4 regions of the Bacillus bruguierae genome follow, and region 1 is predicted to be linked to each of the others. Evidence: riboswitches for the same ligand, from Rfam matches in the RefSeq annotation. Region 1 holds a riboswitch; each other region holds the start of a gene.
The links. Region 1 has a riboswitch for thiamine pyrophosphate ahead of thiM (hydroxyethylthiazole kinase). Riboswitches for the same ligand answer to the same signal wherever they lie in the genome.
Positions count from the first base shown of each region.

Region 2: it holds a riboswitch for thiamine pyrophosphate, as region 1 does, so the genes downstream of both, tenA (thiaminase II) here and thiM (hydroxyethylthiazole kinase) in region 1, are expected to answer to the same signal.
Region 3: it holds a riboswitch for thiamine pyrophosphate, as region 1 does, so the genes downstream of both, thiT (energy-coupled thiamine transporter ThiT) here and thiM (hydroxyethylthiazole kinase) in region 1, are expected to answer to the same signal.
Region 4: it holds a riboswitch for thiamine pyrophosphate, as region 1 does, so the genes downstream of both, thiC (phosphomethylpyrimidine synthase ThiC) here and thiM (hydroxyethylthiazole kinase) in region 1, are expected to answer to the same signal.

Region 1 is NZ_JBAWSX010000007.1:117,751-125,265, forward strand. It holds gene WAZ07_RS13635 (anaerobic C4-dicarboxylate transporter) at 1-646, shown strand, start outside; gene thiE (thiamine phosphate synthase) at 761-1,414, opposite strand; gene thiM (hydroxyethylthiazole kinase) at 1,430-2,239, opposite strand; TPP riboswitch at 2,311-2,420, opposite strand; gene WAZ07_RS13650 (DNA topoisomerase III) at 2,891-5,080, shown strand; gene WAZ07_RS13655 (YhgE/Pip domain-containing protein) at 5,225-7,515, opposite strand, start outside.
Region 2 is NZ_JBAWSX010000027.1:3,239-10,753, forward strand. It holds gene WAZ07_RS25050 (DUF3965 domain-containing protein) at 326-1,477, shown strand; gene WAZ07_RS25055 (hypothetical protein) at 1,788-2,141, opposite strand; gene WAZ07_RS25060 (SH3 domain-containing protein) at 2,148-3,308, opposite strand; TPP riboswitch at 3,907-4,015, shown strand; TPP riboswitch at 4,075-4,175, shown strand; gene tenA (thiaminase II) at 4,261-4,956, shown strand; gene tenI (thiazole tautomerase TenI) at 5,012-5,641, shown strand; gene thiO (glycine oxidase ThiO) at 5,625-6,734, shown strand; gene thiS (sulfur carrier protein ThiS) at 6,921-7,124, shown strand; gene WAZ07_RS25085 (thiazole synthase) at 7,127-7,515, shown strand, end outside.
Region 3 is NZ_JBAWSX010000012.1:83,128-90,642, reverse strand. It holds partial or broken gene WAZ07_RS18545 (lipoprotein BA_5634 family protein) at 1-160, shown strand, start outside; gene WAZ07_RS18540 (FeoB-associated Cys-rich membrane protein) at 201-368, opposite strand; gene feoB (ferrous iron transport protein B) at 385-2,373, opposite strand; gene WAZ07_RS18530 (FeoA family protein) at 2,370-2,597, opposite strand; TPP riboswitch at 2,802-2,903, shown strand; gene thiT (energy-coupled thiamine transporter ThiT) at 2,990-3,559, shown strand; gene WAZ07_RS18520 (helix-turn-helix transcriptional regulator) at 3,730-4,401, opposite strand; gene WAZ07_RS18515 (RidA family protein) at 4,798-5,172, shown strand; gene WAZ07_RS18510 (MFS transporter) at 5,507-6,802, shown strand; gene WAZ07_RS18505 (sugar phosphate isomerase/epimerase family protein) at 6,839-7,515, shown strand, end outside.
Region 4 is NZ_JBAWSX010000003.1:185,574-193,088, reverse strand. It holds gene WAZ07_RS07595 (cytochrome ubiquinol oxidase subunit I) at 1-1,031, shown strand, start outside; gene WAZ07_RS07590 (cytochrome d ubiquinol oxidase subunit II) at 1,024-2,043, shown strand; gene WAZ07_RS07585 (arsenic transporter) at 2,505-3,863, shown strand; gene thiC (phosphomethylpyrimidine synthase ThiC) at 4,187-5,947, opposite strand; TPP riboswitch at 6,195-6,310, opposite strand; gene WAZ07_RS07575 (arsenic transporter) at 6,510-7,515, shown strand, end outside.

The DNA of each region.
Region 1 (7,515 bases):
TGCAAAACTGTCTGTTATCCTCTTTTTACTTGCAACGGTTCTAGTTGTTCTTCTTGGGTCTTTTGAAGCGTTACGTCCTAGTTGGATGATAGACGGAAAACTTGTACGTCTTTCTATGCCAAACACCATTGAAATGGTTATGCTAACAATTGCAGCACTTATTATTATTTTTTGTAAACCAAATGTAGAAAGCATCGTGTCTGGTAACGTCTTTAAAGCAGGAGCAACAGCAGTTGTTGCGATTTTCGGTATCGCATGGATGGGGGATACGTTCTTTAATGGTAACTTACAAATGATTCAAGGTTCTATTCAAGACCTCGTAACAAGTGCACCATGGTTATTTGCAATTGCACTATTCGTGCTATCAATCTTGTTATATAGCCAAGCTGCAACGGTACGTGCGTTAATACCACTTGGATTAACACTTGGCATTTCACCTGCACTATTAATTGCGATGTTCCCAGCTGTAAACGGATATTTCTTTATTCCAAACTACGGAACAATTGTTGCGGCAATTAACTTTGACCGTACAGGTACAACGCGTATCGGTAAATATGTGTTAAATCATAGCTTTATGATCCCAGGTCTTGTTGCAACAATTACATCAATTGGAATTGGAATGCTTCTTGTTTCACTGATGTTTTAATTACGAAAGAGCTAGCCTTTATAAGGGGCTAGCTCTTTTTAATCAAACGTTTGTTTAAATATCTATTCAACGATTTCTACACATAAGAAATCGTTCTTTTCATCTATTAACTCACTATTTGTTTACTAATTCCGCTAATTTTTTCGTACTCTCATAAGGAGAATCTGCTAAACTTATCGCTGAAATCACGGAAACACCATCTGCCCCCGCTTCCACGACAGAAGCAGCATTGTAGGTTGTAATACCACCAATACCGACAATCGGAATTTCAATACCACTTTCACGAAAAACACGTAATCCTGCCGTTCCTTGTACTGCTTTTGCATCTTTTTTCGTGTTTGTTTGAAAAATCGGTCCTACTCCTAAATAATCCGCACCATTTTCAATCGCAAAACAAGCTTCTTCTATTGTATGAGCGGATACACCAATGATTTTATCCCCCATTTTCCCGCGTACGCTCTGAATATTTTCATCATCTTGTCCAACATGAACACCATCGGCATCTAACGCTAGTGCTAACTCCACATCATCATTTACGATAAATGGAACATTGTATTCTTTGCACAAAGATTGCAACTGTCTTGCAAATGCATATCGGTTTTCCCCTGTTAACGCTCCGTCACCTTTTTCACGATACTGAAAAAGTGTAACTCCGCCATCCAGTGCTTCTTTCATAACTTGTAATGGGTCTTTGCGGCAATTGTTACTGCCCATAATAAAATACACTTGTAGTAATTCAGACATGTGTTGTTTATCGATACGTGCCATTTCTCTCACCCCTCCTTAACGAACTTCTTCAACATTCCCATACTGTTCAACGTCTTCTGCAGTAACATTTGCTAACTGATTCAAAAGTTCAATTTGGAAACTTCCCGGCCCTTGTTCAACTGTTTTACTTGCGACAATTTCTGCCGCTACACCGTAAAATGTTACCGCCGCAACTGCTGCTTTTACATAATCTTTTTCAACTGCGATAAATGCTCCGATAACAGATGTTAACAAACAACCCGTTCCTGTTACTTTTGTTAAAATAGGATGACCGTTACGAAGAATGAAAGTTCTTTCCCCATCTGTTATCACGTCTTCTTTTCCAGTAATAACAATAATTGTATTTAGCTGCTCTGCTGCTTGTTTCGCAACTGACACAACATCACCATTTCCTCCCCCTGCATCAACACCTTTAATCTCCCATTTCTCATCAATCACATTTGCTATTTCTGCGGCATTACCACGGATAATCGCTAGCTTTACTTCACTTGGAATATGCCTTGCCACTTCTGTTCGGTACGAAGTTGCCCCGGCACCGACAGGATCAAAGACAATTGGTACGTTGTGCATATTTGCTGACTTTCCAGCAATAAGCATCGCCTCTACTTCTTCTTGGCGAAGTGTTCCCATATTTAAAACGAGCGCTCCCGCAATACTTGCCATTTCAGCTACTTCTTCTTTCGCATATGCCATCACAGGTGATGCCCCTAATGCTAGTAATCCATTAGCAGTAAAGTTTGTCACCACCACATTTGTAATATTATGGACGAGCGGATTTCTTTCACGTACTGTTTCAATTACTTGTGCAATTTCTTTCATTTTCATATGTATCTCTCCTTTTTTATAACGGGAGATATAGCAAAAAAGACACTTTTGCGCATGCAAAGTGTCTTCATAATGTGCGTTCACACTCTCCCTACGCTGGCATTACCCAACAGGTTCAAATGGTCAACGACGGATTAGCCGTACTCTCAGTTTGCATCCGCAAACCCCCATGTGTTTTCTTATTCATCTACTTCCGTAGTCTACTCCGATTCTATTGAAATAACAAGTTCTTCTTAACTATGTAAATACAAACTGAAAAAAATAAAAAAACTCTTTTTTTAGGTGGGCGAGAGTTTCTGGCCATGTATAGAAGCGGTCATGGCCTATACATGCCACGAGCAACGTTTAAAACAAAGGGAGAAAGCGAGTGCTGGGTATATTTTATTTTCTTTGCTGAAATTTACATAAAGAAAAAACATAAAAACACCTTTCTTTTTAAGTGGATGAGAGCAACTAGCTATGTATAGAAGCGATCATGGCCTTTTTCTGCCTTTAAAACAAAAGGAGAAAGCAAGTGCAGGTCATTTCTAAAACTAATTCAAAATGTAATGCTTATATTTAATAACAACTGATTCAAATCTTTGGAATAACTGAATCTAAAAGGGATGTATGCTATAGTTAACTTACGGAAATTGAAAGGATGTTTGAAATATGGCAAAAAGTGTTGTAATTGCTGAGAAACCTTCTGTTGCACGTGATATTGCACGTGTATTGAAGTGCGATAAAAAGGGAAATGGTTACCTTGAAGGCAGTAAATATATTGTTACGTGGGCTTTAGGGCATCTCGTTACATTAGCAGATCCAGAAAGTTATGATGTAAAGTATAAAACGTGGAATTTAGAAGATCTTCCAATGCTGCCGGAACGTTTAAAATTAACAGTGATTAAACAAACCGGCAAGCAATTTAATGCTGTGAAAAGTCAACTGACTCGAAATGATGTAAATGAAATCATCGTAGCTACAGACGCAGGACGCGAAGGTGAATTAGTAGCTCGTTGGATTATTGATAAAGTTAGAGTTAATAAACCTATTAAACGTCTTTGGATTTCATCTGTTACCGATAAAGCAATCAAAGACGGCTTTGCAAATTTGAAGCCTGGTAAAGCATACGACAATTTATATGCTTCAGCTGTTGCACGTTCGGAAGCAGATTGGTATATCGGTCTTAACGCAACACGTGCATTAACTACAAGGTTCAATGCACAACTAAACTGCGGTCGTGTCCAAACACCTACTGTCGCGATCATCGCAAGTCGTGAGGACGAAATTAAAAACTTCAAAGCACAAACATACTACGGCATTGAAGCGCAAACAACAGATAGATTAAAACTAACTTGGCAAGATGCGAAAGGCAATAGCCGCAGCTTTGATAAAGAAAAAATTGATGTGATTGTGAAAAAACTAGGAAACCAAAATGCTACTGTAGTGGAAATTGAAAAAAAACCTAAGAAGTCGTTTGCTCCTGGTCTTTATGACTTAACAGAGCTACAACGTGATGCAAATAAAATTTTTGGCTATTCTGCAAAAGAAACGTTAAATATTATGCAGAAACTGTACGAACAGCACAAAGTATTAACATATCCGCGTACAGATTCACGTTATATCTCATCTGACATCGTTGGAACACTTTCAGAACGTCTAAAAGCTTGCGGAGTAGGTGAGTATCGTTCTTTAGCTAATAAAGTCTTAACGAAACCAATTAAAGTTTCCAAATCTTTTGTTGATGATAGTAAAGTAAGTGATCACCATGCCATCATTCCAACAGAAAGCTATGTAAACTTCTCTGCATTCACAGATAAAGAACGCAAAATTTACGACTTAGTTGTTAAACGTTTCTTAGCAGTTTTATTCCCTGCTTTCGAATATGAACAACTAACGTTACGTGCCAAGATCGGTGATGAAAACTTCGTCGCACGCGGCAAAACAATTGTGAATTCTGGCTGGAAAGAAGTTTATGAAAATCGCTTTGAAGATGACGATGCAGTAGATGATTTAAAAGAACAACTTTTACCTCGCATCGAAAAAGGCGATACATTAAATGTGAAACTAATTGCAGGAACGTCAGGTCAAACAAAGCCACCTGCACGCTTTAATGAAGCGACATTACTTTCAGCAATGGAAAACCCAACAAAGTATATGGGTACGCAAAACAAACAACTTGCAGACACATTAAAATCAACGGGCGGACTAGGTACAGTTGCGACCCGTGCTGACATTATTGATAAATTGTTCAATTCGTTCTTAATTGAAAAACGCGGTAAAGACATTCACATTACATCAAAAGGCCGTCAGTTACTGGATTTAGTTCCAGAAGAGTTAAAATCTCCTACACTAACTGCTGAGTGGGAGCAAAAACTTGAGGCGATTGCGAAAGGCAAATTGAAAAAAGAAGTATTCATTTCAGAAATGAAAAACTACACAAAAGAAATTGTTTCCGAAATTAAATCAAGCAATAAAAAATATAAACACGACAACATTTCTACAAAAACTTGCCCAGACTGCGGCAAACCAATGCTAGAAGTAAACGGTAAAAAAGGAAAAATGCTTGTATGCCAAGATCGTGAATGCGGTCATCGTAAAAATGTATCCCGCACGACAAATGCACGCTGCCCGCAATGTAAGAAAAAATTAGAGCTACGCGGTGAAGGTGCTGGTCAAATCTTCACATGTAAATGCGGCTACCGTGAGAAACTATCTACATTCCAAGAACGTCGTAAAAAAGAATCAGGTAACAAAGCAGATAAACGTGCCGTTCAAAAATACATGAAACAGCAACAACAGCAGGAAGAACCTCTGAATAATGCATTAGCAGAAGCATTAAAGAAATTGAAGTTTGATTAAAGGAGTTGGCTTACCAACTCCTTTTTCCATGTCCACTAATATATCGGCGATTCGACACAAGATAAAGCCCTTTCGACAACGTTCGATATACTCTTCCTCTAAAAAGAAAAAGGTTCCTACCAAATTGGTAGAAACCTTTTGTTATTAATGAATCAATTTACTTCCTTTTGCGTTTTCCACAAATCTTTCACTGGACTTATTAATTGGTTTTTTCAGAAGCAATGCAATAACGAGCATAATACCGACCCATATGCCCAATACAAGAAGGTCTTTCCATACAATATCCCAAAGCATACCGCCAACTGCCTCACGAATAATACGAATTGCATATGTGAATGGCAAGAATGGATAAATTGCTTGGAAGAATTTTGGCGTCATTTGAATTGGGAATGTTCCACCTGAACCAGCAACTTGTAATACAAGTAATACGATTGCCATGGATTTACCGATGTTTCCAAATACAGAAACAAGTGAGTATACAATACAAACGAATACTCCAGCAATTAACATGCTAAATAGGACAAACCAGAATTTATCAACCACATAAGTTCCTAATAAGAATATATCTCCCATTGCTACGATAAATGCCTGAGCCAGACCAACGGATAGGAATGTTAAAAAGCGTCCGAAGTAAATGTGATAGCTCTTATACTCTGCATCTTCCTCATGTACTTCTACTGTTAATAATGAAACCATCAGTAGTGCCCCTACCCATAACGCTAGCACTGTGTAGAATGGTGACATCGCTGAACCGTAATTTGGAATTGGGAATAATTTATTCTCTTTTAAGTTTACCGGATTTGCGAAATAATCACTTTGTTTTTCTACGTCATGCTTTAACAAACGAATGATGTCTTTTAAATCTTCTTGTGATTCAAATTCGCGAATTTTATTAGCAATTTCTTTAATTTTCTTCTCAGCTTCAGGGAGTTCCGCTTTTACTTTCGTTACGTCCTCTTTGCCAAGAGCTAACCCTTTTGATGCATCCTCTAACAATTTTTTCACATCAGGCAGCTTTTCATTTGCTGTGTTTAAAACATCCGCTGCTTCTTTATTTATTTTTTTCGTTTTAGCAATTGCATCGTTGAAATTTGGGACGATTTCAGAGTCATATCGTGCTAATATATCACCTAATGCTGTTGATGCATCTTTAGATAAGGAATTTAAACTTTCTACAAGATCTTTTGTAGGTTGTTGCCCTTTATTAAGCATATCAATGCCTGTATTCGCTAAATCTATTCCCTCTTGCATTTTTCCTTTTGCATCATTTAATTTCGCTACAGTCTCAGGGATGTTTGTTGTTTTTCCTGCATGGCCAGCAAGCTTATCTGCGTCATTTAATATAGGAATACTTCCGTCAATCAGATTAATTCCCTTTTGAAGCTGTGATTGAACGTCGTATAGTCCTTGTTTTGCCGGTTCTGGATTTATATTACTGCTTATACCATTATCAACTTTATTCATCAAATCATTTGTAAAGTTAATAAAATTATTTGAGCCTTTTTCAACATCTTTTGCTAAACCATCGACTTGATTTAATAAATCTTCAATGGCTGGCTTATTCTTATTGAGGTCGTTCGCTGCTTCTGTTGCTACTTTTGTTACTACTTTTGCCTTATCATTGATTTTATTAAGTGTGATTTTAAGATCCTCTAATTTTTTCACACCTTCATCTTTATTAGGTTGATTAGAATTCTGTAAGTATTTAATGGCTAAATCAATCTGGTCAATAGCTCCTGTAGATAATTGCTCTATTCCTTCACCAATCGGTTTGAGTTCTTCCGCAGTTGGTGCTTTATTTAAAATTTCTCTTGCCTTATCTGTATAACCAGGAATCTTTTGTGAAACGTCCTTTACTCCATTTGCTATATTTTGTAAGGTTTTTATCTGACCCTTAATCGTTTCTTTGTTTACATTTGCCAACGGATCTTTTAAATAATCCGTAATCTGCGCTGTACTATCTGCAGCTTTTTTCGCATACACTAAGTCTCTCTTGACCGCTGCCGGTGCCTCTTCCAACGTTTGATCATTTTTTGCAAAGAACGTATCTAAATCCTTCGTCAATTGCTGGCTATCATGAATGATGCTTTCAATCTTCGGCATCGTATCTTGCGCTGTCGTTACAAGACCTTGCGCTTTATCAGCATCTGTTAATGCTGTATCTACAATTTTGTTGATTTCTGGGAACTGCGCTTCTAATTTGAAAACGAGGTCCTTTACTTTTTCAATACTTGGTAAGTTTGTTTCTAAATCAATTCCAAGTTCATTAAAAATTTTAAAAATCTCACCATTTGCGGTTTTGACAAAGTTTTTGCCTATTTCTTCAACAATACCAGACGCACCTTTTGAAGTGATTTTTGGTGCAATAGCATTTACCTTTTCATTCACATAATATTGAATCTCTGGTTTTTGCGGATTATCATCCAATACCGTTG
Region 2 (7,515 bases), on a different contig from region 1:
TTTATTCTGTTTGCAATTTGCTATTTGAGGGCAGGAATGCTTCATCTGAAAATTTATTTGAAAGCAATGATGTAGTGAAGGATAAGCATGTTAATATGCGCCTAATTAGTTTAATTCATAATCTGTGGGGGTTTCCCCGCAGATTAAATTCACATTTTATGTAAATTATTTTTGGAATTTTTGTTAATAACTATTAACATATGAAAAAAATGATATACTAATAAATATAAGCATTATATGTTATTTTGAATATAATAATATTGATGGATAGTTTAATAGCATTCAAATATTTTATCATACATATAGAAAATGGAGGGGGAATTATATGGGGATTGTGCAAACCGAACCCAATTGGAACTTGGTTACGGATGCGTATACAGAGCCGGAAAATTTTGCGGATTTACTCTCTTTACTTATACCAAAGTATCCAAAAGGAGAAGGAAAAGAACGAACTATTCTGGCTTGGAAAGAAAAAGAATTTTATAAGAAAGAAAATTTAATTCTTTTTATTTTATATGGAATGAAAAAATTACATGATTTACCGAAGTTTCATAAAGATGAAATGCCAACTTTAGTTCGAATTATTCGTTTATGCCAAGAAGTAGGATGGTATCAACAGGCCTATGATTTTATGATTGCTGAAGGATTAGAGGAATTCGTACAAACATCGCTAGAGTATGAATCATGGGATGCATTTACACAAGTAGTTGCTTGGAATTATTTAATTATAAAACAAAAGGTTACGGAATTAGAAAGTAATGATGATTTTATTTGGGAAAGAATTAAGTTTAATGTAGAGTGTATTGAAAAGTATAAAACACTTTTGTCTCATAAAGAAATGATGGAGTTTATGTTTCTCTATCTTTGTAAACAAGCAAAGGGATTATCAAAAGAGAAGTTAGATGAAATTTTAATGGAGTTAGCAATATATTGCAATACGTATATTTGTGATATATACACGTTAGATTTATTAAAAAAATATAGAAAATGTACGGATTTCTTAACATATTATGAACCAAGCCATGCTGCTGTAGCATGCCAGCGTGCAGTGATTGCACAAATATCTGATCGTCTTAATCCGTTGAAGACAACTCATGTTGATGATTATTTGTTTGTTATAAAAGAGATGATGGAACATATGTCGTTGGAATTTATAACAAAATATGAGCACTTTATTGGGCAATTATTATCATACATTCCATTTTTTGAAATGATTCAAGTTCCACAGCAAATGTATTATTGTGAAGAACTTATGCATATATGTAAAGGAATCGATTATAAAGAGGAACTACTACGCAATTATATATTTATACAATTACCAAATTGTTTTCCTTCCTTTATTAAGCAATTTTTAAAGAATAAGCGCTATGCATCAATACATGATATTTTATTTTATTGGTGTAGCGACGAACAACGTATGAATTTAGAACATAAATATAATTTAAGTTTTATTTATGAGCAGTATGCATGCGGGTAAAATAGAAAAGTAGTTTTATGTTAGATTTTTAATTTGTATTTATATATATTCGTTTGAATTTTTTGAAATATAAATCACTGCTATGTAGAATATGACATGACTGCTACTTGCTTCTCCTTTTGTTTTAAACTTTGCATGAGGTGAGAGCAAATCGTTCGTATGCGCGGCCAGATGCTCTCGTGCCCCAAAAAAGAAAGAGTTATGCTTTTTTTAAACTTGTATATATAGAACATAAATAAGGATTCCACATCATGTGGAATCCTTATTTAATAGTAAAGAAAAAAGAAATCAATCCCAAAGAATCGTGGCATTATTTTCCCACTTTCCATGTTTCTTCATGTTGTTGTTGTTTACGATGTTTTGGAACATATATATACTGAGATACTATCAGAAGAATAGTCATAAAAAATACTGGAAACATTGCGGAGACATGTAAGCCATTAAAAATGATGCTTGTTAATAAAGAACTTATAATGAATAGTGCGGTATATATGTGTGAAATATGTCGCTTTAGTCGAATTTTGAATGTTTCCATCATCACTTCACAAGCAACAAACGCAATAATAATGCTTAAAAATACAATGTTTGTGTTATAAATTAATAAGCAATAAACTAAACCGAAAAATGCGAAACACTCAATAATTAATGCAATATTACGTGCCATTATGCGTTACCTAACTAAGAAAGGAAGTGGATTTACAGCATTTGTTTTTTCAAAATTCCATTCCCCGTTATGTAATTCAAAATGTAAGTGTTGTCCATGCGAATGTCCTGTATTTCCCATATAACCGAGCAATTGGCTTGTTACCACTGTATCTCCTGCTTTGACAGCTCGACTTTTCATGTGAGCATATACAGTTGTGTATAAATTCCCGTTTATACGATGAGCAACAAATACAACATTTCCATAGCTTGTAGAATAATATGATTTAACAACAGTTCCAGGTGCTGCAGCTTGGATTGGAACATTTCCTGTTGCTGCAATATCTACGCCATAGTGCATTTCTCCCCAGCGTATATCAAATTCCGAGCTGATTTTTCCTTGAGCAGGATATTTAAATACAGCTGGAATAGATGGTGTAGCTTTCTGTTTTGGTTGCTGCTGTTGTTGTCTTTGTGTTATACAATGCTGTGCGACATAGCCATATCCTGATCCGTAGCGAATTTTATACCATGTTCCCATATTTTCAACGACTTGTATTTGTGTCCCATTGGTTAAAGAACCGATAATAGCTGTATTTGTTCCTGCTCCGCTACGTACTTTTAATGTCGGAGTGGCAACATAGTAAGAACTTCCACCTTGCACAGTAATTCCTTTAACTAATGGCTGATCGGCGTTAGATAAAAATTCTTTCTTTACATAGCCGCTTGTTCCATTTTGTATAACTTTATACCATCCCTCTTGTTCTTCTTGAACAGTAACAAATTTTCCATTTGGTAATACAGTAACAATTTCAGATTGTGTATTTGGTTCAGAGCGAACGTTTACTGCATCCGCATTTACGATATATTGATTTCCACTATCGTGTGGTTTTGTTAAAGAAATTGCTTCTTTTTTTACATAGCCAGTTTTATTGTGAACGTGAACTTTATACCATTCATTTGTTGTTTCAAGAATTGTAATGGGAGTGCCACGCGTAATGCTGTCAATAACATAATCTGTCCCATTAGGACTATTGTACATTTGTAATGTTTTCGTTTTTACATAACCAATTTTTGTTTTTGATGTTTGCTCTGCTGTTACGGTATGTATATTAGATTCTGCTATAGAGGGGAGCATAGAAGCAACTGCTACAGTAGTTGCTGTTATTGTTGCGACTTTTAAATTCATATATTCATAGACCTCCTTATGTAATCAATTATTATGATTAAAATCATAATGTAAAGATATTGAGTTTGTAATATATTCGTTGATTAAAAACAAATGAATGCTTTTTCTCTATATATACAAGTTAAAAAATTGACATAAACACTCCTTTCTTTTTAGGGAGAGCATTTGGCCGTGCATAGAAACGGTCAGGGCCTTTTCCTACTACACGCAAGGTAGAAGACAAAAGGATAAAGCAAGTAGCGGTCATGTTATATTCTGCATAGTAGCGACTTATATGTCGGAAAATTTAAATGGATATAGATTATAAAGCTATATAATAAAAGGATAGCAGATTTATAGCTGTTATGGAAATAGATAGAAGAAATTCGTTTTTTTCTGAACTTACAATATGTTTTTATAATGTTTTATTTTGTTTAAACGATTAGTGTTTCACTTTATCCCACATTAACGGGCAGTAAGATCCCCACCTCAAGATTCAGAGAGAAACAAAGAAGATAGGTGGGGGATGAAGAAAACCCCCACTGACGGAAGTTTCACTTCATAAATGAAAAGAGTTGCCGATGAGATATGGCGATGGTATACTGACTATGTTAAATGAATATAATGCTAGGGGAGCTAGTGTTGCTAGCTGAGAGTAAGACCTATAGTCTTTGACCCTTGAACCTGATCTAGATGATGCTAGCGTAGGGAAGCAACTTGGACGATATAAATAACGTCCCCGTTTCTTTATGCATAGAAACGGGGATTTTTTATTGAAAATTTTATAGAACACCACTAGGGGTGCTTAAAAGCTGAGAGAGGTAAAAACCTTAACCCTTATGACCTGATCTAGGTGATGCTAGCGTAGGGAAGTGGAAACAACAAATGAGGTTTTCTTTTGTTTGCTGTGGCCACTTCTTATATAGAAGTGGTTTTTTATTTGGGAATATATATACAGGAAGGGGAAACTGAGATGACATTTTGTGAAAGACTATTTGAAAAAGTGCAACCTGTTTGGGAAAAAAGTCATAATCATCCATTTGTAACAGGTATGGGAGATGGAACGTTAGAGAAAGATAGATTTCAACATTATATTGTTCAAGATTATTTGTATTTGTTAGATTATGCAAAGTTATATGCAATCGGTGTTGTAAAAGCAACAAATCCAAAAGTGATGGCGAAGTTTGCTAAACAAATTGATGGCATTTTAAATGGGGAAATGACGATTCATAAACAATATGCAAAACGTTTAGGAATTTCTGTTGAAGACATGGAATTAGCAAAGCCGTCTGCTATGAATCTAGCATATACAAACTATATGATGTCCGTCTCACAAAACGGTACACTTGCTGAGTTAATTGCAGCATTGCTTCCATGTATGTGGAGTTATTGGGAGATTGGAAAGCGTTTGAATGCTATTTCAGGAGCACGTGATCATGAATTTTTTGGCGAGTGGATTCGAGGATACAGCTCTGAAGAATATGGGGATCTTTGTATATGGTTAATTGATTTATTTAATGAAATTACAATTGGGAAAACAGAAGAAGAACTAAATCGTTTAGAAGAAATCTTCTTATATTCCAGTCGGTTTGAATACTTATTTTGGGATATGGCATATCGTAAGGAGATGTGGGGTTTTGAGGAGCAAGAACATACTACAATTTCGTAACGTTTCTTTTCGACAAACGAATTGTTTGAAAACATTTTAAAGTAGGCGAATGGATATGAAAGCTGAGCTTCACGTTATATCAAATGGTCGTATGTCATTTGAAGAGTTAGCACATATAGCAACTGATATTGAAAGTGAAATAGATTATTTGCACATTCGTGAGCGAGAGAAAAGTACGAAAGAGTTATATGAAGGTGTGGAAAAGCTCTTATATAAGGGATTTCCTTCTTCTAAACTTGTCATCAATGATCGGATTGATATTGCAATTTTATTCAATATTAGACGTGTCCAACTTGGACATCGCAGCGTGGATGTAAAGCTTGTTAAAGAAAAATTTTCTTATTTACATGTTGGTTACTCCGTGCATTCATTTGAAGAAGCTGTATCTGCTTTTCAAAGTGGTGCAGATTCTCTTCTGTATGGGCATTTGTTTCAAACAAACTCCAAAAAGGGAGTTCCGCCAAGAGGATTAGCAGGGATTACGGAAATGGCAAACCGTTTAACAATTCCAATTACCGCTATTGGAGGGATTACTCCTAATCATACAGCAGAGGTACTCGGCACTGGGGCTACTGGCATTGCAATTATGTCCGGAATTTTAAGTGCCGTAAAACCGAATGAACAGGCAAAGTTATATAAGGAAACGATACGAAAGTGGGCGAGAAATCATGAAAAAAATATATGATGTTGCCATCGTTGGCGGCGGTGTAATCGGAAGTTCGGTTGCACATTTCCTTGCTGAAAGAGGTTATAAAGTTGCCATCATTGAAAAACAAAAGATTGCTTCTGAAGCCTCTAAAGCAGCAGCCGGATTATTAGGTGTACAGGCGGAATGGGATGAATACGATCCGCTGTTTGAGTTAGGCAGGAAAAGCCGCGCGATGTTTCCAAAACTTGCAAGTCTATTACGTGATAAAACCGGAATTGATATTGGATATGAAGAAAAAGGAATTTACCGCATCGCTCAAAATGAAGAAGAGAGTATACGGCTTCTTCATATTATGAAATGGCAGCAGCAAACAGGAGAAGAGTCTCATTTTATCTCAGGAGAAGAATTGCGGGAAAAAGAGCCCTATTTATCTACTTCTATTATTGGAGCAGTCTACCACCCAAAAGATGGTCATGTGATTGCCCCAGAGCTGACGAAAGCATTCGCTCACTCTGCTGCGCTATCTGGAACGGACATATATGAAGAAACTGAAGTATTTGATATTCAAATGAAAGATAATCGCGTAACAGGATTATATACAACAGAAGGCACAATTGCATGTGAAAATGTAGTAATTGCTGGAGGCTCGTGGAGTACAAAACTATTAAAATATTTTCATTGTGAATGGGGAACATATCCTGTGAAAGGTGAAGTTGTTGCAGTGCGCAGCCGTAAGCCATTATTACAAGTACCTATTTTTCAAGAGCAATTTTATATCGCACCGAAGCGCGGTGGACGCTATGTCATTGGAGCAACAATGAAATCTCATACATATAACAAGGCGGTGCGTCCAGAAAGTATTACTTCTATATTGGAGCGCGCGTATCGGATTCTTCCAGCATTAAAGGAAGCAGAATGGGACGGGGCATGGGCAGGATTACGTCCACAATCGAATCATAGTATGCCATATATCGGCAGACATGCAGACATTACTGGTTTATATGCTTGTACGGGCCATTATCGAAATGGAATTTTATTAAGTCCAGTTTCAGGAGAATATATGGCTGATCTTATAGATGGAAAGCAAAGTAATGATTTACTAGATTCGTTGCTTTCACAATCTATGTAAATAGAAATTAAAAAATAATCTAAAACCCATTCTTTTTTGGGGGGGACGAGAGCGTCTGGCCATGCATAGAAACGGTCAGGGCCTTTTCCTACCACATGCGAAGTTTAAACAAAGGGAGAAAGCAAGTAGCGGTCATGTTTTGCTTTGCATAGCCGTTATTTATATCTTTCGTAAGGGGATGAAAGCTTGAATTTAAAAGTGAACGGAAGGCAAGTTGATGTGTCAAGTGATATTAAGACAGTGGCTGATTTGCTTATTCATTTAGGATTAGAGACGAAAATTGTTGTAGTAGAACGCAATCAAGATATTTTACAAAAAGAGGATCATCAAGATACATCTGTTTTTGAGGGAGATCAAATTGAGATTGTAACATTCGTAGGAGGCGGTTGATTATGTTAAAGATTGGACCATTTACTTTTCAGTCTAGATTATTATTAGGAACAGGGAAATTTTCAGATTTTGATGTGCAAAGGAAAGCGATTGAAGTATCAGAAGCAGAAATTTTAACATTTGCAGTGCGTCGTATGGATATTTTTGATGCAGAGCAGCCCAATTTACTAGAAAAAATTGATGTAACAAAGTATACCCTTCTTCCAAATACAGCAGGAGCAAAAACAGCAGAAGAAGCCGTGCGCATTGCGAAATTAGCGAAAGCATCAGGTTTATGCGACATGATTAAAGTAGAAGTAATTGGTGATGATAAAACGTTATTACCAGACCCAGTTGAAACGTTAAAAGCATCAGAAATGCTATTAAAAGAAGGGTTTATCGTTTTGCCGTA
Region 3 (7,515 bases), on a different contig from region 1:
TGCAGATATGTTTGCAATCGTTGATGATGCTGCATATGGAAAAGTAAATGGTGAAGAGAAATCTGTAGGTGTACTGAAATTTGATAAGGACCCTAAAGATAAAATCCAAGATACTACTAAAGAAACAGAAGCTGTACAACTTGTTAAGATCAAAAAGTAATCCCCAAAAAAAGCTTTGCGAAATTCGCAAAGCTTTTTTTCTACTTATTCACGACTTGCTCCATATCAGGAATACAAGTTTTTGACTGGCACGATTTATTTAAGGAACATGCTGCACATTTCCCTTTTTTACTTCTCTTTACAAAGTTAATTAACGTATATCCTGCATATCCAAAAATGACAGCTCCAATTACGATATTGACTATCATTATGATACATCTCCTTTTAGAATCCGAGCATGGATCCAACTTGGTATATAACTAGTGTTAATACGTATGCAACAACAAGCGGATACACAACAGAGAAAATCGTCCACTTTACAGATCCTGTTTCGCGGCGAATAACCGCAACTGTTGCTAAACATGGTACGTATAATAAAATGAAGAACATAAACGCATATGCTGATAATGTTGTAAAATGCGTACCGATTACGTTTCCTAATACATCTTCTTTCACAGAATAAATAATTGCCATTGTAGAAACAACAACTTCTTTTGCTAAAAATCCTGTTAACAGAGATGCAGCTGCTTGCCATGTTCCAAAACCAAGCGGTGCAAGAATTGGAGCAAATAATCCGCCAATCATTGCTAAGAAACTATCACCCATATCTACACCGAACCCAGATGGCCCAGCATAGTTTAATAACCAAATCACAACAGAACCACCAAAGATAAATGTACCTGCCTTGCGTACAAATCCTTTTCCTTTTTCCCACGTACTGCGCCATAACGTTTTTGCTTGCGGCACACGGTAAGGTGGAAGTTCAATTACAAAAATAGACTTCTCTTCTTTTAAAACTGTAACAGACATAATTTTTGTAACAAGTAATGCAAGGATAATACCAATAAGATATAAAGAAAATACAACAATCGCTTGACTATGTGGGAAAAAGACCCCTGCAAATAATGCATATACAGGTAAACGGGCTGAACATGACATAAACGGTGTCACTAAAATCGTAAGCAGCCTCTCTTTTTCCTGTTCAATCGTTCTCGCTGCCATAACGCCTGGTACATTACAGCCAAAACCGATAATCATAGGAATAAACGCTTTTCCGTTTAGTCCAAAAAACTCCATAATACGATCCATTACAACGGCAATACGCGCCATATATCCGGAATCTTCTAGCAATGAAATGAAGAAGAACAATGCGAAAATTTGCGGAACGAATACTAATACCGCACCAACACCTGCAATGATTCCATCTGTAATGAGTGCTCGAATGAAATCAGACGCACCAATATTCGTAAGTCCTGCTGTTACCCAATCCGTAAATGGACCGCCGACAAATGCATCAAATTGATCAGATAAAGGTGTTCCAATCCACGAAAACGTAACCTGAAAAATTAAAAACATGATTCCTAAAAAGATCGGAAGTCCCAAAATTTTATGCGTAATTAATTTATCAATTCTTTCCGAAAAAGGAATGCTTCCTTCTTTTTCTTGACGAATCACACTTGTTTTCAGCTTTTCAATATACGCTGCACGTACTCCGTATATGTGCTGCTCTAGCGTAACATCTAATTCTGCTTCTAATGCAGAGCGAATTGCTACAAGTTCATTATATACATGCGACTTGGCGAGTTCTTTCTCTACCACTTCGTTATTTCCTAAAAATTGCAGCGCAAGCCACCTTGCATGCTCATCATTTTCCTGCTGCAATTTATCCATAACTCGCTGGATTCCTGTCTCTACCGCTTTACCGTATGAAAGAATAAACGGTTTCTGCTCCGCCTTATCGCTTTCATGAAGAGTAGCTAATAATTCCTCGCAACCTTTCCCACTTCTTGCTATAACAGGAATAACTGTTACACCTAATATTTCAGCTAACTTCTTGACATCAATCGTAATCCCGCGTTGTTTTGCCACATCAATCATATTTAAACCGATAGAAAGTGGTTTTCCAAACTCTAATAATTGCAATGTTAAATGCATATTACGTTCAAATTGAGAGGAGTCTACAATATTTAACATATGGTGAAATTCTTCTGTTAATAAAAATTGCGTAACAACCCCTTCATCACGGGATACAGGATTTAAATCGTATATACCTGGTAAGTCTATTAACATTCCTTGCTTACCTTTTAACTTACCAACCTTTTTTTCTACCGTTACTCCGCTCCAGTTTCCAACATATTCATAAGAACCGGTAAGCGCATTAAACAATGATGTTTTTCCCGTATTCGGATTTCCTAGTAAAGCAACCTTGTTCACGCTAATTCCACCTTTATCATTTTCGCATCACAATGACGAATAGAAATTAATTGCCCACGACATTCTAATGTACACGGACCATTAAACATTGCCTTTTGTTTTACACAAAGCTCACACCCTTCAGAAAATCCAAATGAAGCCAAGCGGCGTTTTAATAATGTATCAAGAGATTGTAAATCTTTTACACGTACTTTTTCATCTATACTCATATCAACTAAGTTCATAAATTATTCCCCCAAAAGATAACGATAATTATTATCAAAAAAATTATATCATGTTTTTTTTGGTAAAGACTATACAATTCTATGTGAATTTATTACTATTTTCGTACAATTCCAGCGTTTTTATGTTACGAAACAAAGTTATGTACAATTTGTTTGCCATTCTTTTCTAACTTCATTACAATGAAACTAACAATCTAAGAATCTCGTTGTCACAGGGGGAGCCGCGTTGCTGAGAGGGAACATTTTGTTCCGACCCTTTGAACCTGTTAGTTAATGCTAACGTAGGAATTGTGCAGACGTATATACATAAGTAGTGTTTTACAATTTGTATATCTTCATCCCCCTATGATCATGATTCTTCTTTTGTAACTTGGATGTAGGGGGATTTTCACATGCGTAACACAAATTTACAAGCAATGATAGAGGCAGCGATTCTCGCAGCATTTGCATTAGTCATCGACATTTTGCCGCTCTCTATTAAACTTCCAACAGGCGGTTCTATCTCATTTGCTATGATTCCAATTTTTATTATTGCTTACCGTTGGGGATTTAAAGCAAGTTTCTTAAGTGGTCTCGTTTGGGGATTATTACAAATTGTCGCAGCGGATGCATCTATTTTTACGCCGGTGCAAGCGTTTATTGAGTACTTCGTCGCCTTTGCTTTTATTGGTTTTGCCGGCTTATTTCATGCACCAATTCAACAAGCAATTGTCAATAAACAAAAAGCAAAAGCAATCATGTATGTCATTATCGCTGCGTTTATTGGCAGCCTAGCTCGTTATTTTTGGCACTTCATTGCCGGCTTTATTTTCTTTGGACAATATGCACCAAAAGGACAATCGGCTGTTTTATATTCCTTTATCTTTAACGGTATTACAATGATTGGTTCTTTCGCATTATGTGCGGCTTTACTTGTCGCTTTATTTACAACAGCACCGCGCTTATTTACGAAACGCGCTTAAGCCTAGAAAAAAGAGCAATACAAACTATCGATTTACCTTATAATGTTATTGTATTTTATAAAACCCTAATTAAATAAGAGGTATAAATTTGCATAATAAGCCCTGCTGATTTTAGCCTTTTTAAGTTAGATCGCTTAATAGGACAAAACAAGGTAAAGTAAATGGCACATTTACTTTACCTTGTTTAAATACCGATAGATAGTTGCTTCTGATGCTTTTAAATGCTTAGCTACTTCACTTACGCCGCCTTTAAGTAAAAATACCCCTTTATCATTAAGTTTTTTTATCACTTCCATTTTTTCATCAGGAGACATTCTCTCAGGCGGAACTTTGCATTCTAATAAAACTCCTGTAATAAGTGATGAAAGAAGACTATCCAGATTTTCTTCTAAGTTCTCAGAAAGGTCTAATTCAAGATTAGGATGAACCTTCTCTTCCTCTTCATTCATGCTAGTATTACTCATAATTATACCGTCTAACCAGTCTCTTGCTTTTATCATATTACTAATATCAATGTTTACACACAGCATTCCAATTATGCTGTCGTTTTCATCTTTAATAAAATAACTTGACGAACGAAACGTTTGATTATTTTTTGAGTTTCCTTTGTAATTGGAAATAAAATGTCTATCTATATATTTCTTTTCTTGTATAAACTTTAAAGCTAAATCTGTTAAATGGCCACCAACTTTTCTTCCACTAAGGTGTCCGTTCACAGCTTCTATTATAGATTCGTCTGGATTCGTAACATCATGCAAAACAACTTCACAATTTTCTCCAATTACTTCTGCAATGAAATGAACAAGAGGAATATACCGCTTTAACTTTTCTTTATTTCCCATTGATATCGCACCTCTTTTTAAGATAAGAAGAAAGTATAAAATTTCGTATCAACACTTTGCTTTCTTCCTTTTATAGTATACAACACAAAAAACATAACCTCCTATATCTATTAAAAAGACATAAAGAAAGCTGGCTTAAAAACTTTAACCATTACTATATTACTACACAATCCTTCCTTGAAGATAACAAGATGAATTATTCCCAATTTTTCTTTATTTTTCCTGTCTATAGTACAAATTTATCAATAAAAAATTATTATATCAATGATAATTTTTTATTATTTTTTAACTTTTTTTAAAATATGTATTGAAATAAGAAAAAGACCACGTTAAAATAAACTTGTGTTAAAAAATTATTATAATAAAAAAAAATTATTATCACAGGGGGTTTTTTAGATGAATGCGGTTATTTCTACTCAACATGCACCTGGTGCAATCGGTCCTTATTCACAAGCGATGAAAGCTGGTAATTTTATCTTTACTTCTGGACAACTGCCGATTGACCCTAAAACTGGAGAAATGCCTGAAACAATTAAAGAGCAAACAACACTATCATTAGAGAATGTAAAAGCCATCCTAGAAGAAGCAGGCAGCGATTTAAGTAAAGTTGTTAAAACAACCGTATTTTTAAAAGATATGAATCATTTTGCACAAATGAATGAAGTTTACACTACTTACTTTACAGAAAATTTCCCTGCTCGAAGTGCCATTCAAATCGCACGATTACCAAAAGATGCACTTGTTGAGATCGAAGTTATTGCAACTTTATAAAGTTTTCATACTGAAAAATTGAATAGGAAAAATGAGATAACATTCCCTTACTATTAAACGATTAAAATACTTAATCTTTATAGTAATGGAGTGATAAATTTCCAACCTTTATGAAAGCGCTATCTTTTATAAAAAATCAATCTCTGAAGAGGAAAAGAATGATTGCAACTTTATAAAGTTTTCATGCAGAAAAATTAAATAGGAAAAATCAGATAACATTCCCTTATTATTAAACGATTAAAATACTTAATCTTTATAGTGATGGAGTGACAAACTTTAAGTTTTATGAAAGCGTTATCTTTTTAAAAAATTAACCTCTGAGGGGGGGAAAAGGATGGATACTCCAAAAAAAAATAAGTGGTTTGCACTTGTCGTACTGATTTTAGGTGGAGGAACAATTTTTAAACTTCCGTTTTTAAAAGATGCTTTTTATATTCCCATGATGGAATATTTTCACTTATCTCATACTCAAATAGGTGTAATCTTATCAGTTTATGGAATTATCCAAGCATTTGGTTATATCGCATCGATGTACATAGTAGACAGGTTTTCCAAGAAGAAAATCATACCGTTCAGCTTAATTGGTGTTGGAATATCAGGGTTGTATTTAACAACATTTCCTGGTTATTATGGCGTTTTAACCGTTTGGATTGTTTTCGCTTTATTTGCAGAGACTGCTTATTGGCCTGCGTTAATTAAAGCTGTAAGGTTATTAGGAGATAAAGATGAACAAGGTAGAGTGTTCGGGTTCCTTGAAGCAGGAAGAGGCGTGGTTGATACAGTTATCGCTTTTGGTGCCCTTGCAATTTTTAGTTGGTTAGGATCAGGAGAAGCTGGCTTTAGAGGTGCAATTATTTTCCTTGCAGCAGCAGCAATTTTTATTGGCATCATTTCTTATTTCTTAGTAGAAGACGATGAAATAATAGATACTGATGAACAAGGTAATAAAATTAATAAAAGTAAAGCTGCACTTGACGGCGCTCTACAAGCATTAAAGATGCCTGAAGTATGGGCCGTAGCATTTACTATATTCTCTGTTTATTCCGTCTATATAGGTTTAACATATTTTATTCCGTTTTTAAAAGATATCTATGGTATGCCTGTTGCACTAGTAGGCGCTTATGGAATTATCAATCAATACGCTATAAAAATGGTTGGTGGTCCGCTAGGAGGGTTCTTAGCTGATAAAAAATTTAAGTCTCCATCTAAATATTTGAGACTTGCTTTTATAGTCGCAATTATTGGAATGACTATTTTTATCTTCTTACCTCACGAGACGATGAATGTATATACTGGAATGATCTTTACACTTAGTTTTGGCACAATTATTTTTACTCAAAGAGCAGTATTTTTTGCCCCTATTGATGAGGTGGGAATCCCAAGAGAAATCAGTGGTGCATCTGTTTCCATTGCTTGTTTAATAGGATATTCACCTTCGATGTTTGCATTCTCTCTATACGGAAACATGTTAGATAGAGCACCAGGAATGGCTGGTTATAAACATGTATTTTTAACAATGATTGCTTTTTCCGTACTTGGTCTAATTATTAGTAGTTATTTAGTTCGAATTGTCAAAAAGAAAAAAGAATTACAAATAAATGAGGAAAGTTCAATTTTAAATGAAGCATGAGATTAATAATATGGAGATAGGAAAGGTGAGATTATCATGAAAATTGGATTAGAAACAGAAAGCTATCATTTATTCTTTCACAACAAACGTATGGATATTTTTGACTTTATAAGAAAAACTGCTGAACTCGGATTGGATGGAGTACAAATTAATATTATTACAAATGCGGCAGACAAACATTTACATCCAGAGTGGGGAGTGCTTGGCGGGAACGAGCCTGATCACTTGAAAAAGGTTCGAGATGAAATTCAAAAATATGGTTTATATGCTGAAATTGATACAAGAGGTACAGACATAGAGCATTTAACAAAAGTAATCGACATTGCAAATCAAATTGGTGCAGATGTTATCCGGACTTACGTTTGTGTAGGTGAATACGATGCCGAAAAGATGGCTAAAGCTCCTGAAGAACTTAAACAAGTCGTGCCATTATTAAAAAAATATCGAATTAAACTTGGTGTTGAAAACCACGAAGAAGAAACAACAGCTGAAGTAATTAAAATTATTGAAGAAGTGAATAGCCCTTGGGTTGGAGCACATTGTGATTTAGGAAATGGAATGATGGCATGGGAAGATCCAGTTGAAGCAGTAAGAAAGTTAGCTCCGTATGCCTACACAACTCATTTTAAAGATCATATTGTCATTCATGACGGTGAAGATCATATAGTTTGTGGGGTCCCAGCAGGAACTGGAAATATTGACTTAGAAGAATG
Region 4 (7,515 bases), on a different contig from region 1:
TGTCCATTTATGTGTATGCTGCAGATAAATTACCACCATTTATGCGATTAATATCGCTCTTTTTTGTGATGTTCGGGGCAACTGCATCTGCTGTACTTATTACATCAGCAAATACATGGATGAATACACCAGCGGGATTTTCAATGGCTGCAGACGGTTCAGTCTATAATGTCGATCCTTGGAAAGCCTTTTTTAATCCAAGCTTTTTCACAAGCTCCATTCATGTTGTCATTACAGCTTATGCAACAGGAGCTGCTGTCATCGCTTCGATTGCCGGGTTTAAATTATTAAAACGAAATAAAAGTGCACAGGAGATTACCTATCATAAAAAAGGATTATATTTAGGTTTAATCGTCACATTTATTACAGGCGCAATTATGTGGCTTTCTGGACATGAATCTGCGATTGCCTTGCATGAGCACTCACCGGAGAAATTAGCAGCAGCAGAAGCATTATTTCAGACACAGTCACATGCACCGCTAGCCGTTGGAGGCATTCTCGATCCAGAAACAAACAAATTAAAATACGCAATTGAATTTCCAAACCTGCTCAGTATGTTAGTCGGTCTGTCTCCAAATACAGTTGTAAAAGGATTAAATGAATTTCCACAAGAAACGTGGCCGCCTTTTTACACACATCTATTCTTTGATTTAATGGTCGGAGCGGCTACATTTACATTCGCCGTCGCTGCAATTGCACTTGGATATTGGTACTTCATTTACCGAAAAAAAGGAGGACAATTGCCAAAATGGATGCTTTGGGCCATTGCGGCTTGCGGTCCGATTATGCTTCTTGGCATTGAATTTGGCTGGATTTTCAGCTGCAGCGGCCGGCAGCCTTGGACGATTTACGGTTTTCAACGGACGACAGATGCTGCCACGCGCGCCGATTTCGTCGGACCATTATTCATCGTATTTGTCATCCTTTATATTGCACTTGGTGCTTTAACTATTTTCGTATTACGAACATTCTTTAAACGTCATCCATTAAAGGCCGACTTACAAACGAACAGGGGGGATTCACATGCATGAAGCAAGTATCGCTATTATCATTCTCTGGGCTGTCATTTTTGTATACAGTATTTTAGGCTCAATTGATTTCGGAGCTGGCTTTTGGGGGATGGTATACGCAAAGCATCCAACACTTGCTGGAAAACTTGCGAATCGCTACTTGTCTCCAACGTGGGAAGTTACGAATACATTTCTAGTCTTTGTCGTTGTCGCGTTTCTCGGCTTCTTTCCAAAGGCTGCATTTACACTTGCAACAGCAATGTTTGTACCTGTTACCTTAATTCTCATTCTCGTTACCATTCGCAGTACCTTTATGGTGTTCGCTTACTCTGTGCCAAAGTACGAGCGTGTACTGCGCACGATTTCAGGCATTACAGGTCTATTAATTCCAGCTCTCTTAATTACAGTTCTCCCTGTAACAGAAGGAGCTTTCATTACGACTGCTAACGGGAAAGAAACGCTACTATATGGGAAGTTATTATCAAGCCCGGTCGTATATTGGTACATGCTCTTTGGCTTAACATCCGAACTCTTTTTATCAGCACTCTTTCTCGCTGACTTTGCTAGCGAACAAGGATCTCAAGATACATATCGTCTCTATCGAAGAAATGCCATCTTACTCGGCCCTGCCACGCTTGTCACCGCTATCATCGCACTTGTCGTAATGGAACCGGAAACACATTGGCTCATGGATGGTTTAATTAAACAGTTCCTATGGTTTACAATCTCAATTATCTTTTTTATCATTGGCTATTCCTCACTTTGGTGGACGAACAAAAAACAAGGAATACTAGGCTGGCCGCGTATCGCTGTTCTTTCTGTTGTTGCCCAGTATGGATTTGCAAGCTATGCTTACGGCGTTGCACATCTTCCGTATATTATTTACCCAGAAGTGACCGTGTTCACAAGTTTTACAACGACAGAAACGTTTTATGCACTGCTCGTCCTCTATGCAATCGGGATCGCAATTTTATTACCAGGATTCATCTTCTTCTGGAACTTATTCTTGAAAGATCGATCATTTTTAAAGTGAAACGAACGGTTCACTACAGAGGCTGCCGATATATCGACGTTATTTGTGATATATCGGCGTTTCAACAAAATATAAAGTGAAACTTCCACTCGCTCCCGCCCGCCTAAAAAAAGAGTTTTTTGTCGGTTATATAATAAAAATACTTAGTCAAACATCATCTACCACGAAATAAGTAGCATATTTCTCTCCACATTTACCTACCAAAAGAAAATTAGGTAGATGCACGTAGCAACTTTTCTCTTATAAATACCTAATAGGCACATACTGGATATGCGCCTATTTTCATTCAATATTCCCTATATGCTATGTCTTTTCCCTAAAGTATCAAACGCCCATATTTACAATAGTTAGTGTAATGCCTCAAGCCTTCTTTTAACAATTTGAATATAATTAAGTAGAAAGTCTCGGACAAGTTGAAATCCCCTTGTTCAAACTAAAGAATCAAGAAGGGTAGGCTAGCTATGGGTATTGAAATTTGGATTACGGTTTTCGTTTTTCTCCTCACCATGCTCATCATCTTCTGGCGGCCAAGAGGATTAAATGAGGCATGGCCAGCTGCAGTTGGAGCGGGGATTATCATTATTACCGGGCTCGTATCACGCAGTGACATTGCAGATATCATTGGTAAAATTGGCGGCGCCTCTATTACCATTCTGGCCACAATTGTTATGGCTGTTATATTAGAAAGTTTTGGTTTCTTCCACTGGGCAGCGGCCAGGCTCGCAAACTTAGCAAAAGGCTCCGGGCGTCGTCTATATTGGTACATTCAATTACTCTGTTTTCTCATGACATTGTTGTTTAATAACGATGGTAGTATTTTAATAACAACACCAATTTTAATTTTGCTTCTGAAAAACCTCCAATTAAAACCACATCAACAAATTCCATATTTATTAAGCGGCGCATTAATTGCAACTGCTTCTAGTGCTCCAATTGGCGTTAGTAATATTGTAAATTTAATTGCACTAAATATCGTTCATATGACACTCTATATGCACACAGCGATGATGTTTGTACCTGCAACGTTAGGGCTCCTCTTTATGTCATGGCTCATGTATATGGTTGTGAAAAAGAAATTACCAAAAAAACTACCAACATCCGCTTATGACATTGAAGAAGTCTTTTTCACAAAACAGTTTCACCCATTAAAAGGGACAGATTCTATTGATACAAAAAGCAAACGCTCCAAATTTATGTTAAAAGTGTTACTGTTTGTCTTTCTTATGCGCTGTCTCCTTTTCGTTGCCTCATTCTTTGCAGTTCCGATTGAAATTGTTGCCGTAATCGGCTCTCTCGTTCTGCTCCTATGGAGATGGTATTATTTACGAACAAATCCAGTCGATATATTAAAAAAGACACCGTGGCACATTCTCGTTTTTGCTTTTTCCATGTACGTTATTATTTACGGACTCCATAACGCTGGATTAACAACTTGGCTTGTGCAAGTATGCGAACCGATTGTGAATCAAAGTTTATTATACGCAAGTTTTATCATGGGCGGACTCGTTTCAATTCTATCAAACATTTTTAACAACCATCCTGCCCTAATGATTGGAACCATTACCTTAACAAAAATGGGATTAGATCCTATTACCCTCAAAACAATCTACCTTGCAAACATCATTGGTAGCGACATAGGATCATTGTTATTACCAATCGGTACACTTGCATCTCTTATTTGGATGCATATCCTAAAGCAAAATAAAATTAAAATAAAATGGAAAGATTACTTGAACGTCTCCTTAATTGTCATTCCACTCACCACAATCGTAACCCTCTTTCTCTTATTCTACTGGGTACAGCTCGTCTTTGCTCGTTAACTTATCAAACGAAACAAAATCCCCCTGCTCTCGCTCAGCAGGGGGATGATTATCTATATTAGGTTAGGTACACGTGATCATAGATTGAAAAGGTGTTCAGAAAGGCACTTTCTACATAAATCTATTTAAAACCCTAGCACACAAAACAAAGCAGGCTCTCCACTTGCCTTCTACCTTTGTTTTATATCGCACGGGGCAGAATAAGGCACTGACCGCTTCTATGCATAGCCAGACGCTCTCGCCCACCCCTAAAAAAGGGATCTTTATGTCGGTTTTTCAATTTGCATTTATATACTTCAGGTTTTTCATTTCAGTCTTTCTACTCATCTATATAACTGACTACCTGCTTCTTTAAACTCTTCTGCTTTTTCTTTCATACCTTTCTCAATTGCTTCTGTTGTTTCTAAATCATTCTCCTTCGTATACTCACGAATATCATGCGAAATTCTCATACTGCAAAACTTTGGACCACACATAGAGCAGAAATGCGCTGTCTTTGCTCCTTCTGCTGGCAATGTTTCATCATGGTATTCCATTGCACGCTCAGGGTCTAATGATAAATTAAATTGATCACGCCAACGGAATTCAAAGCGCGCTTTTGAAAGAGCGTCATCGCGCTGATGTGCTGTTTTATGACCTTTTGCAAGGTCAGCAGCATGCGCGGCAATTTTATACGTAATAACACCTTCACGAACATCATCTTTGTTTGGCAGGCCAAGATGTTCTTTCGGTGTTACATAGCAAAGCATGGCTGTACCGAACCAGCCAATCATCGCTGCACCAATTGCCGAAGTAATATGATCATAACCAGGTGCAATGTCTGTCGTTAACGGTCCAAGCGTATAAAACGGTGCACCGTGACAAATGTCGAGTTCTTTATCCATATTCTCTTTAATTAAATGCATCGGTACATGTCCTGGCCCTTCAATCATCACCTGAACATCATGCTTCCAAGCAATTTTCGTAAGTTCCCCTAATGTTTCAAGCTCAGAAAATTGAGCTTCGTCGTTTGCATCCGCAATTGAACCAGGGCGCAATCCATCTCCTAAAGAGAAGGAAACATCATACTTCTTCATAATTTCACAAATTTCTTCAAAGTGTGTATATAAAAAGTTTTCTTGATGATGGTATAAACACCACTGCGCCATAATCGAACCGCCGCGTGATACAATTCCTGTTACACGCTTTGCTGTAAGCGGAATGTAACGAAGCAGTACACCAGCATGAATTGTAAAGTAGTCTACTCCTTGCTCTGCTTGTTCAATTAGCGTATCACGGTATACTTCCCACGTTAAATCTTCGGCAATTCCGTTTACCTTTTCAAGCGCTTGATAAATTGGCACTGTTCCAACTGGTACAGGAGCATTTCGTATAATCCATTCACGCGTCGTATGAATATTTTTCCCGGTAGAAAGGTCCATAATTGTATCAGCACCCCAGCGCGTTGCCCACGTCATCTTCTCAACTTCTTCAGCGATAGATGATGAAACAGCTGAGTTCCCAATATTCGCATTTACTTTCACATGGAAGTTACGGCCAATAATCATTGGTTCTGCTTCTGGGTGATTAATATTTGCTGGTAAAATAGCGCGGCCTTCAGCGATTTCCTTCCGCACAAACTCCGGCTCCATACCTTCGCGAATTGCTACATATTCCATCTCCGGTGTGATGATCCCTTTACGCGCATAATGCATTTGCGTAACATTTGCCCCGTCTTTTGCACGGAGTGGCTTCCGTCCCATTTGCGGGAATACAGGCGTATGTGTAGACGCTGCTTTCACCCCATCATCTTCCGGCTTCACTTCACGACCTTCATACTCCTCTACATCTCCTCGTTCCACAATCCATGAGCGGCGCGGCGCCTGCAATCCCTTTTCTAACTCCACTTTGTAATTCGGATCTGTATAAGGACCGCTCGTATCATATACACGAATAGCCGGGTTTGGCACACCATTTGTATCGCTTTGTGCAATCTCACGCATTGGTACTTTCATGCCTTCACGCGTACCTTCTACATATACTTTCTTGCTTCCTGGTAAACTTGACTTCAACTCAATTTGCTCAGCTGAAACAGATTGTTTCATCATTTTTTCCTCCCCTGTGTCTTCGCTTTTCTTTAGATCCAGTTTCGCCTCCTAACCCCTTCCGTCTAAGAACCTTCCGCACGAGAAAACAAAAAGCGCTTTCTGTGCGAAAGAACCTTAGCCGACGGGTCTAAACAGTCGGCTCCACCTTTCTTACGACAAGGACGAGAACTAGCGGCTAGCAATGCCCAAATAAAAAAGCCAGGCCCATAATAAAGAATAGGACCTGGCAACATAAGACATTGTTATGTAAAGCCGACAACTTCCCTCCGCTGGTACGAACCAGATCAGGTCCAAAGGGTTAAGAAGCTTCAACACGCTTCTCTCTCAGCCCAGCTCTCTTGGGCACCCCTAGTTTATCACTGATTAAATTTTTACTACGCTCCTATCATACATCATTGTCTAACAAATGCAAAGGTATTTACATTTTTTCTTTTTCACTCAAAAAATAGTTATTTCACTTAGTACAAGCCGAATCCACACTTCATACATATATAATATAAGTTGGTGTAGGACATACGTCTTGTACGGACATTTCGCTTTAAGAACGGGGGTGAAAGAGTTGCTAAACCTACAATCTACTATAACCATACTCACTTTTCTCGTAACTATGCTTATCATCTTTTCGCGACCAAAAGGAATGAATGAAGCGATTCCAGCAACAGTTGGAGCAATGATTGTCATTTTAAGCGGTGCCGTTTCTTTTACCGACTTAGGTGATATTAGCTCAAAAATTATTGACGCTGCCATAACAATTATGGCTACCATTGTCATGGCAATCGTACTAGAGAGTTTTGGCTTTTTTCACTGGTGTGCCGTTCAACTTGCGAAAAAAGCAAAAAACTCTGGTATTCGTCTGTTTTGGTATACAAATCTTCTATGCTTTCTCATGACATTATTCTTCAATAACGATGGTAGCATCTTAATTACAACTCCCATTTTACTGCTTTTGTTACACCATTTACGACTTACACATAATCAAAAAACACCTTACTTAGTAAGCGGTGCGCTCATTGCTACTGCCTCAAGTGTACCGATTGGCGTAAGCAATATTGTAAATTTAATCGCCTTAAAAATTGTTCATATGGATTTATACATGCATACAGCAATGATGTTTGTACCTGCCACTTTAGGTCTCCTCTTTATGGCGTCCCTATTATTCCTCACCTATCAGAAAAAATTACCAAAAACACTCCCGGTCTTACCGATACATTTAGATGAAAATTTCGTAAAAAAATCCTTTCATCCTTTGCAACCACGATCCGAGGTAGCTGAAAATCGGAAGCGAACACGATTTATGTTTAGAATTCTATTATTTGTTCTATGCGTTCGTATCAGCTTGTTTATCGCATCATACTTTCAATTTTCCATCGCCATCACAGCAGTCATTGGCTCTATTATTTTACTCGGTTGGAGATGGTACAAACTGCGCATCCCACCGATTGATATGATTAAAAAAACACCTTGGTATGTGTTAGTTTTCGCATTTTCTATGTACGTAATTGTATACGGACTTCATAACATCGGTTTAACTGAACTGCTCGTTACAAAACTTCATCCACTCATCA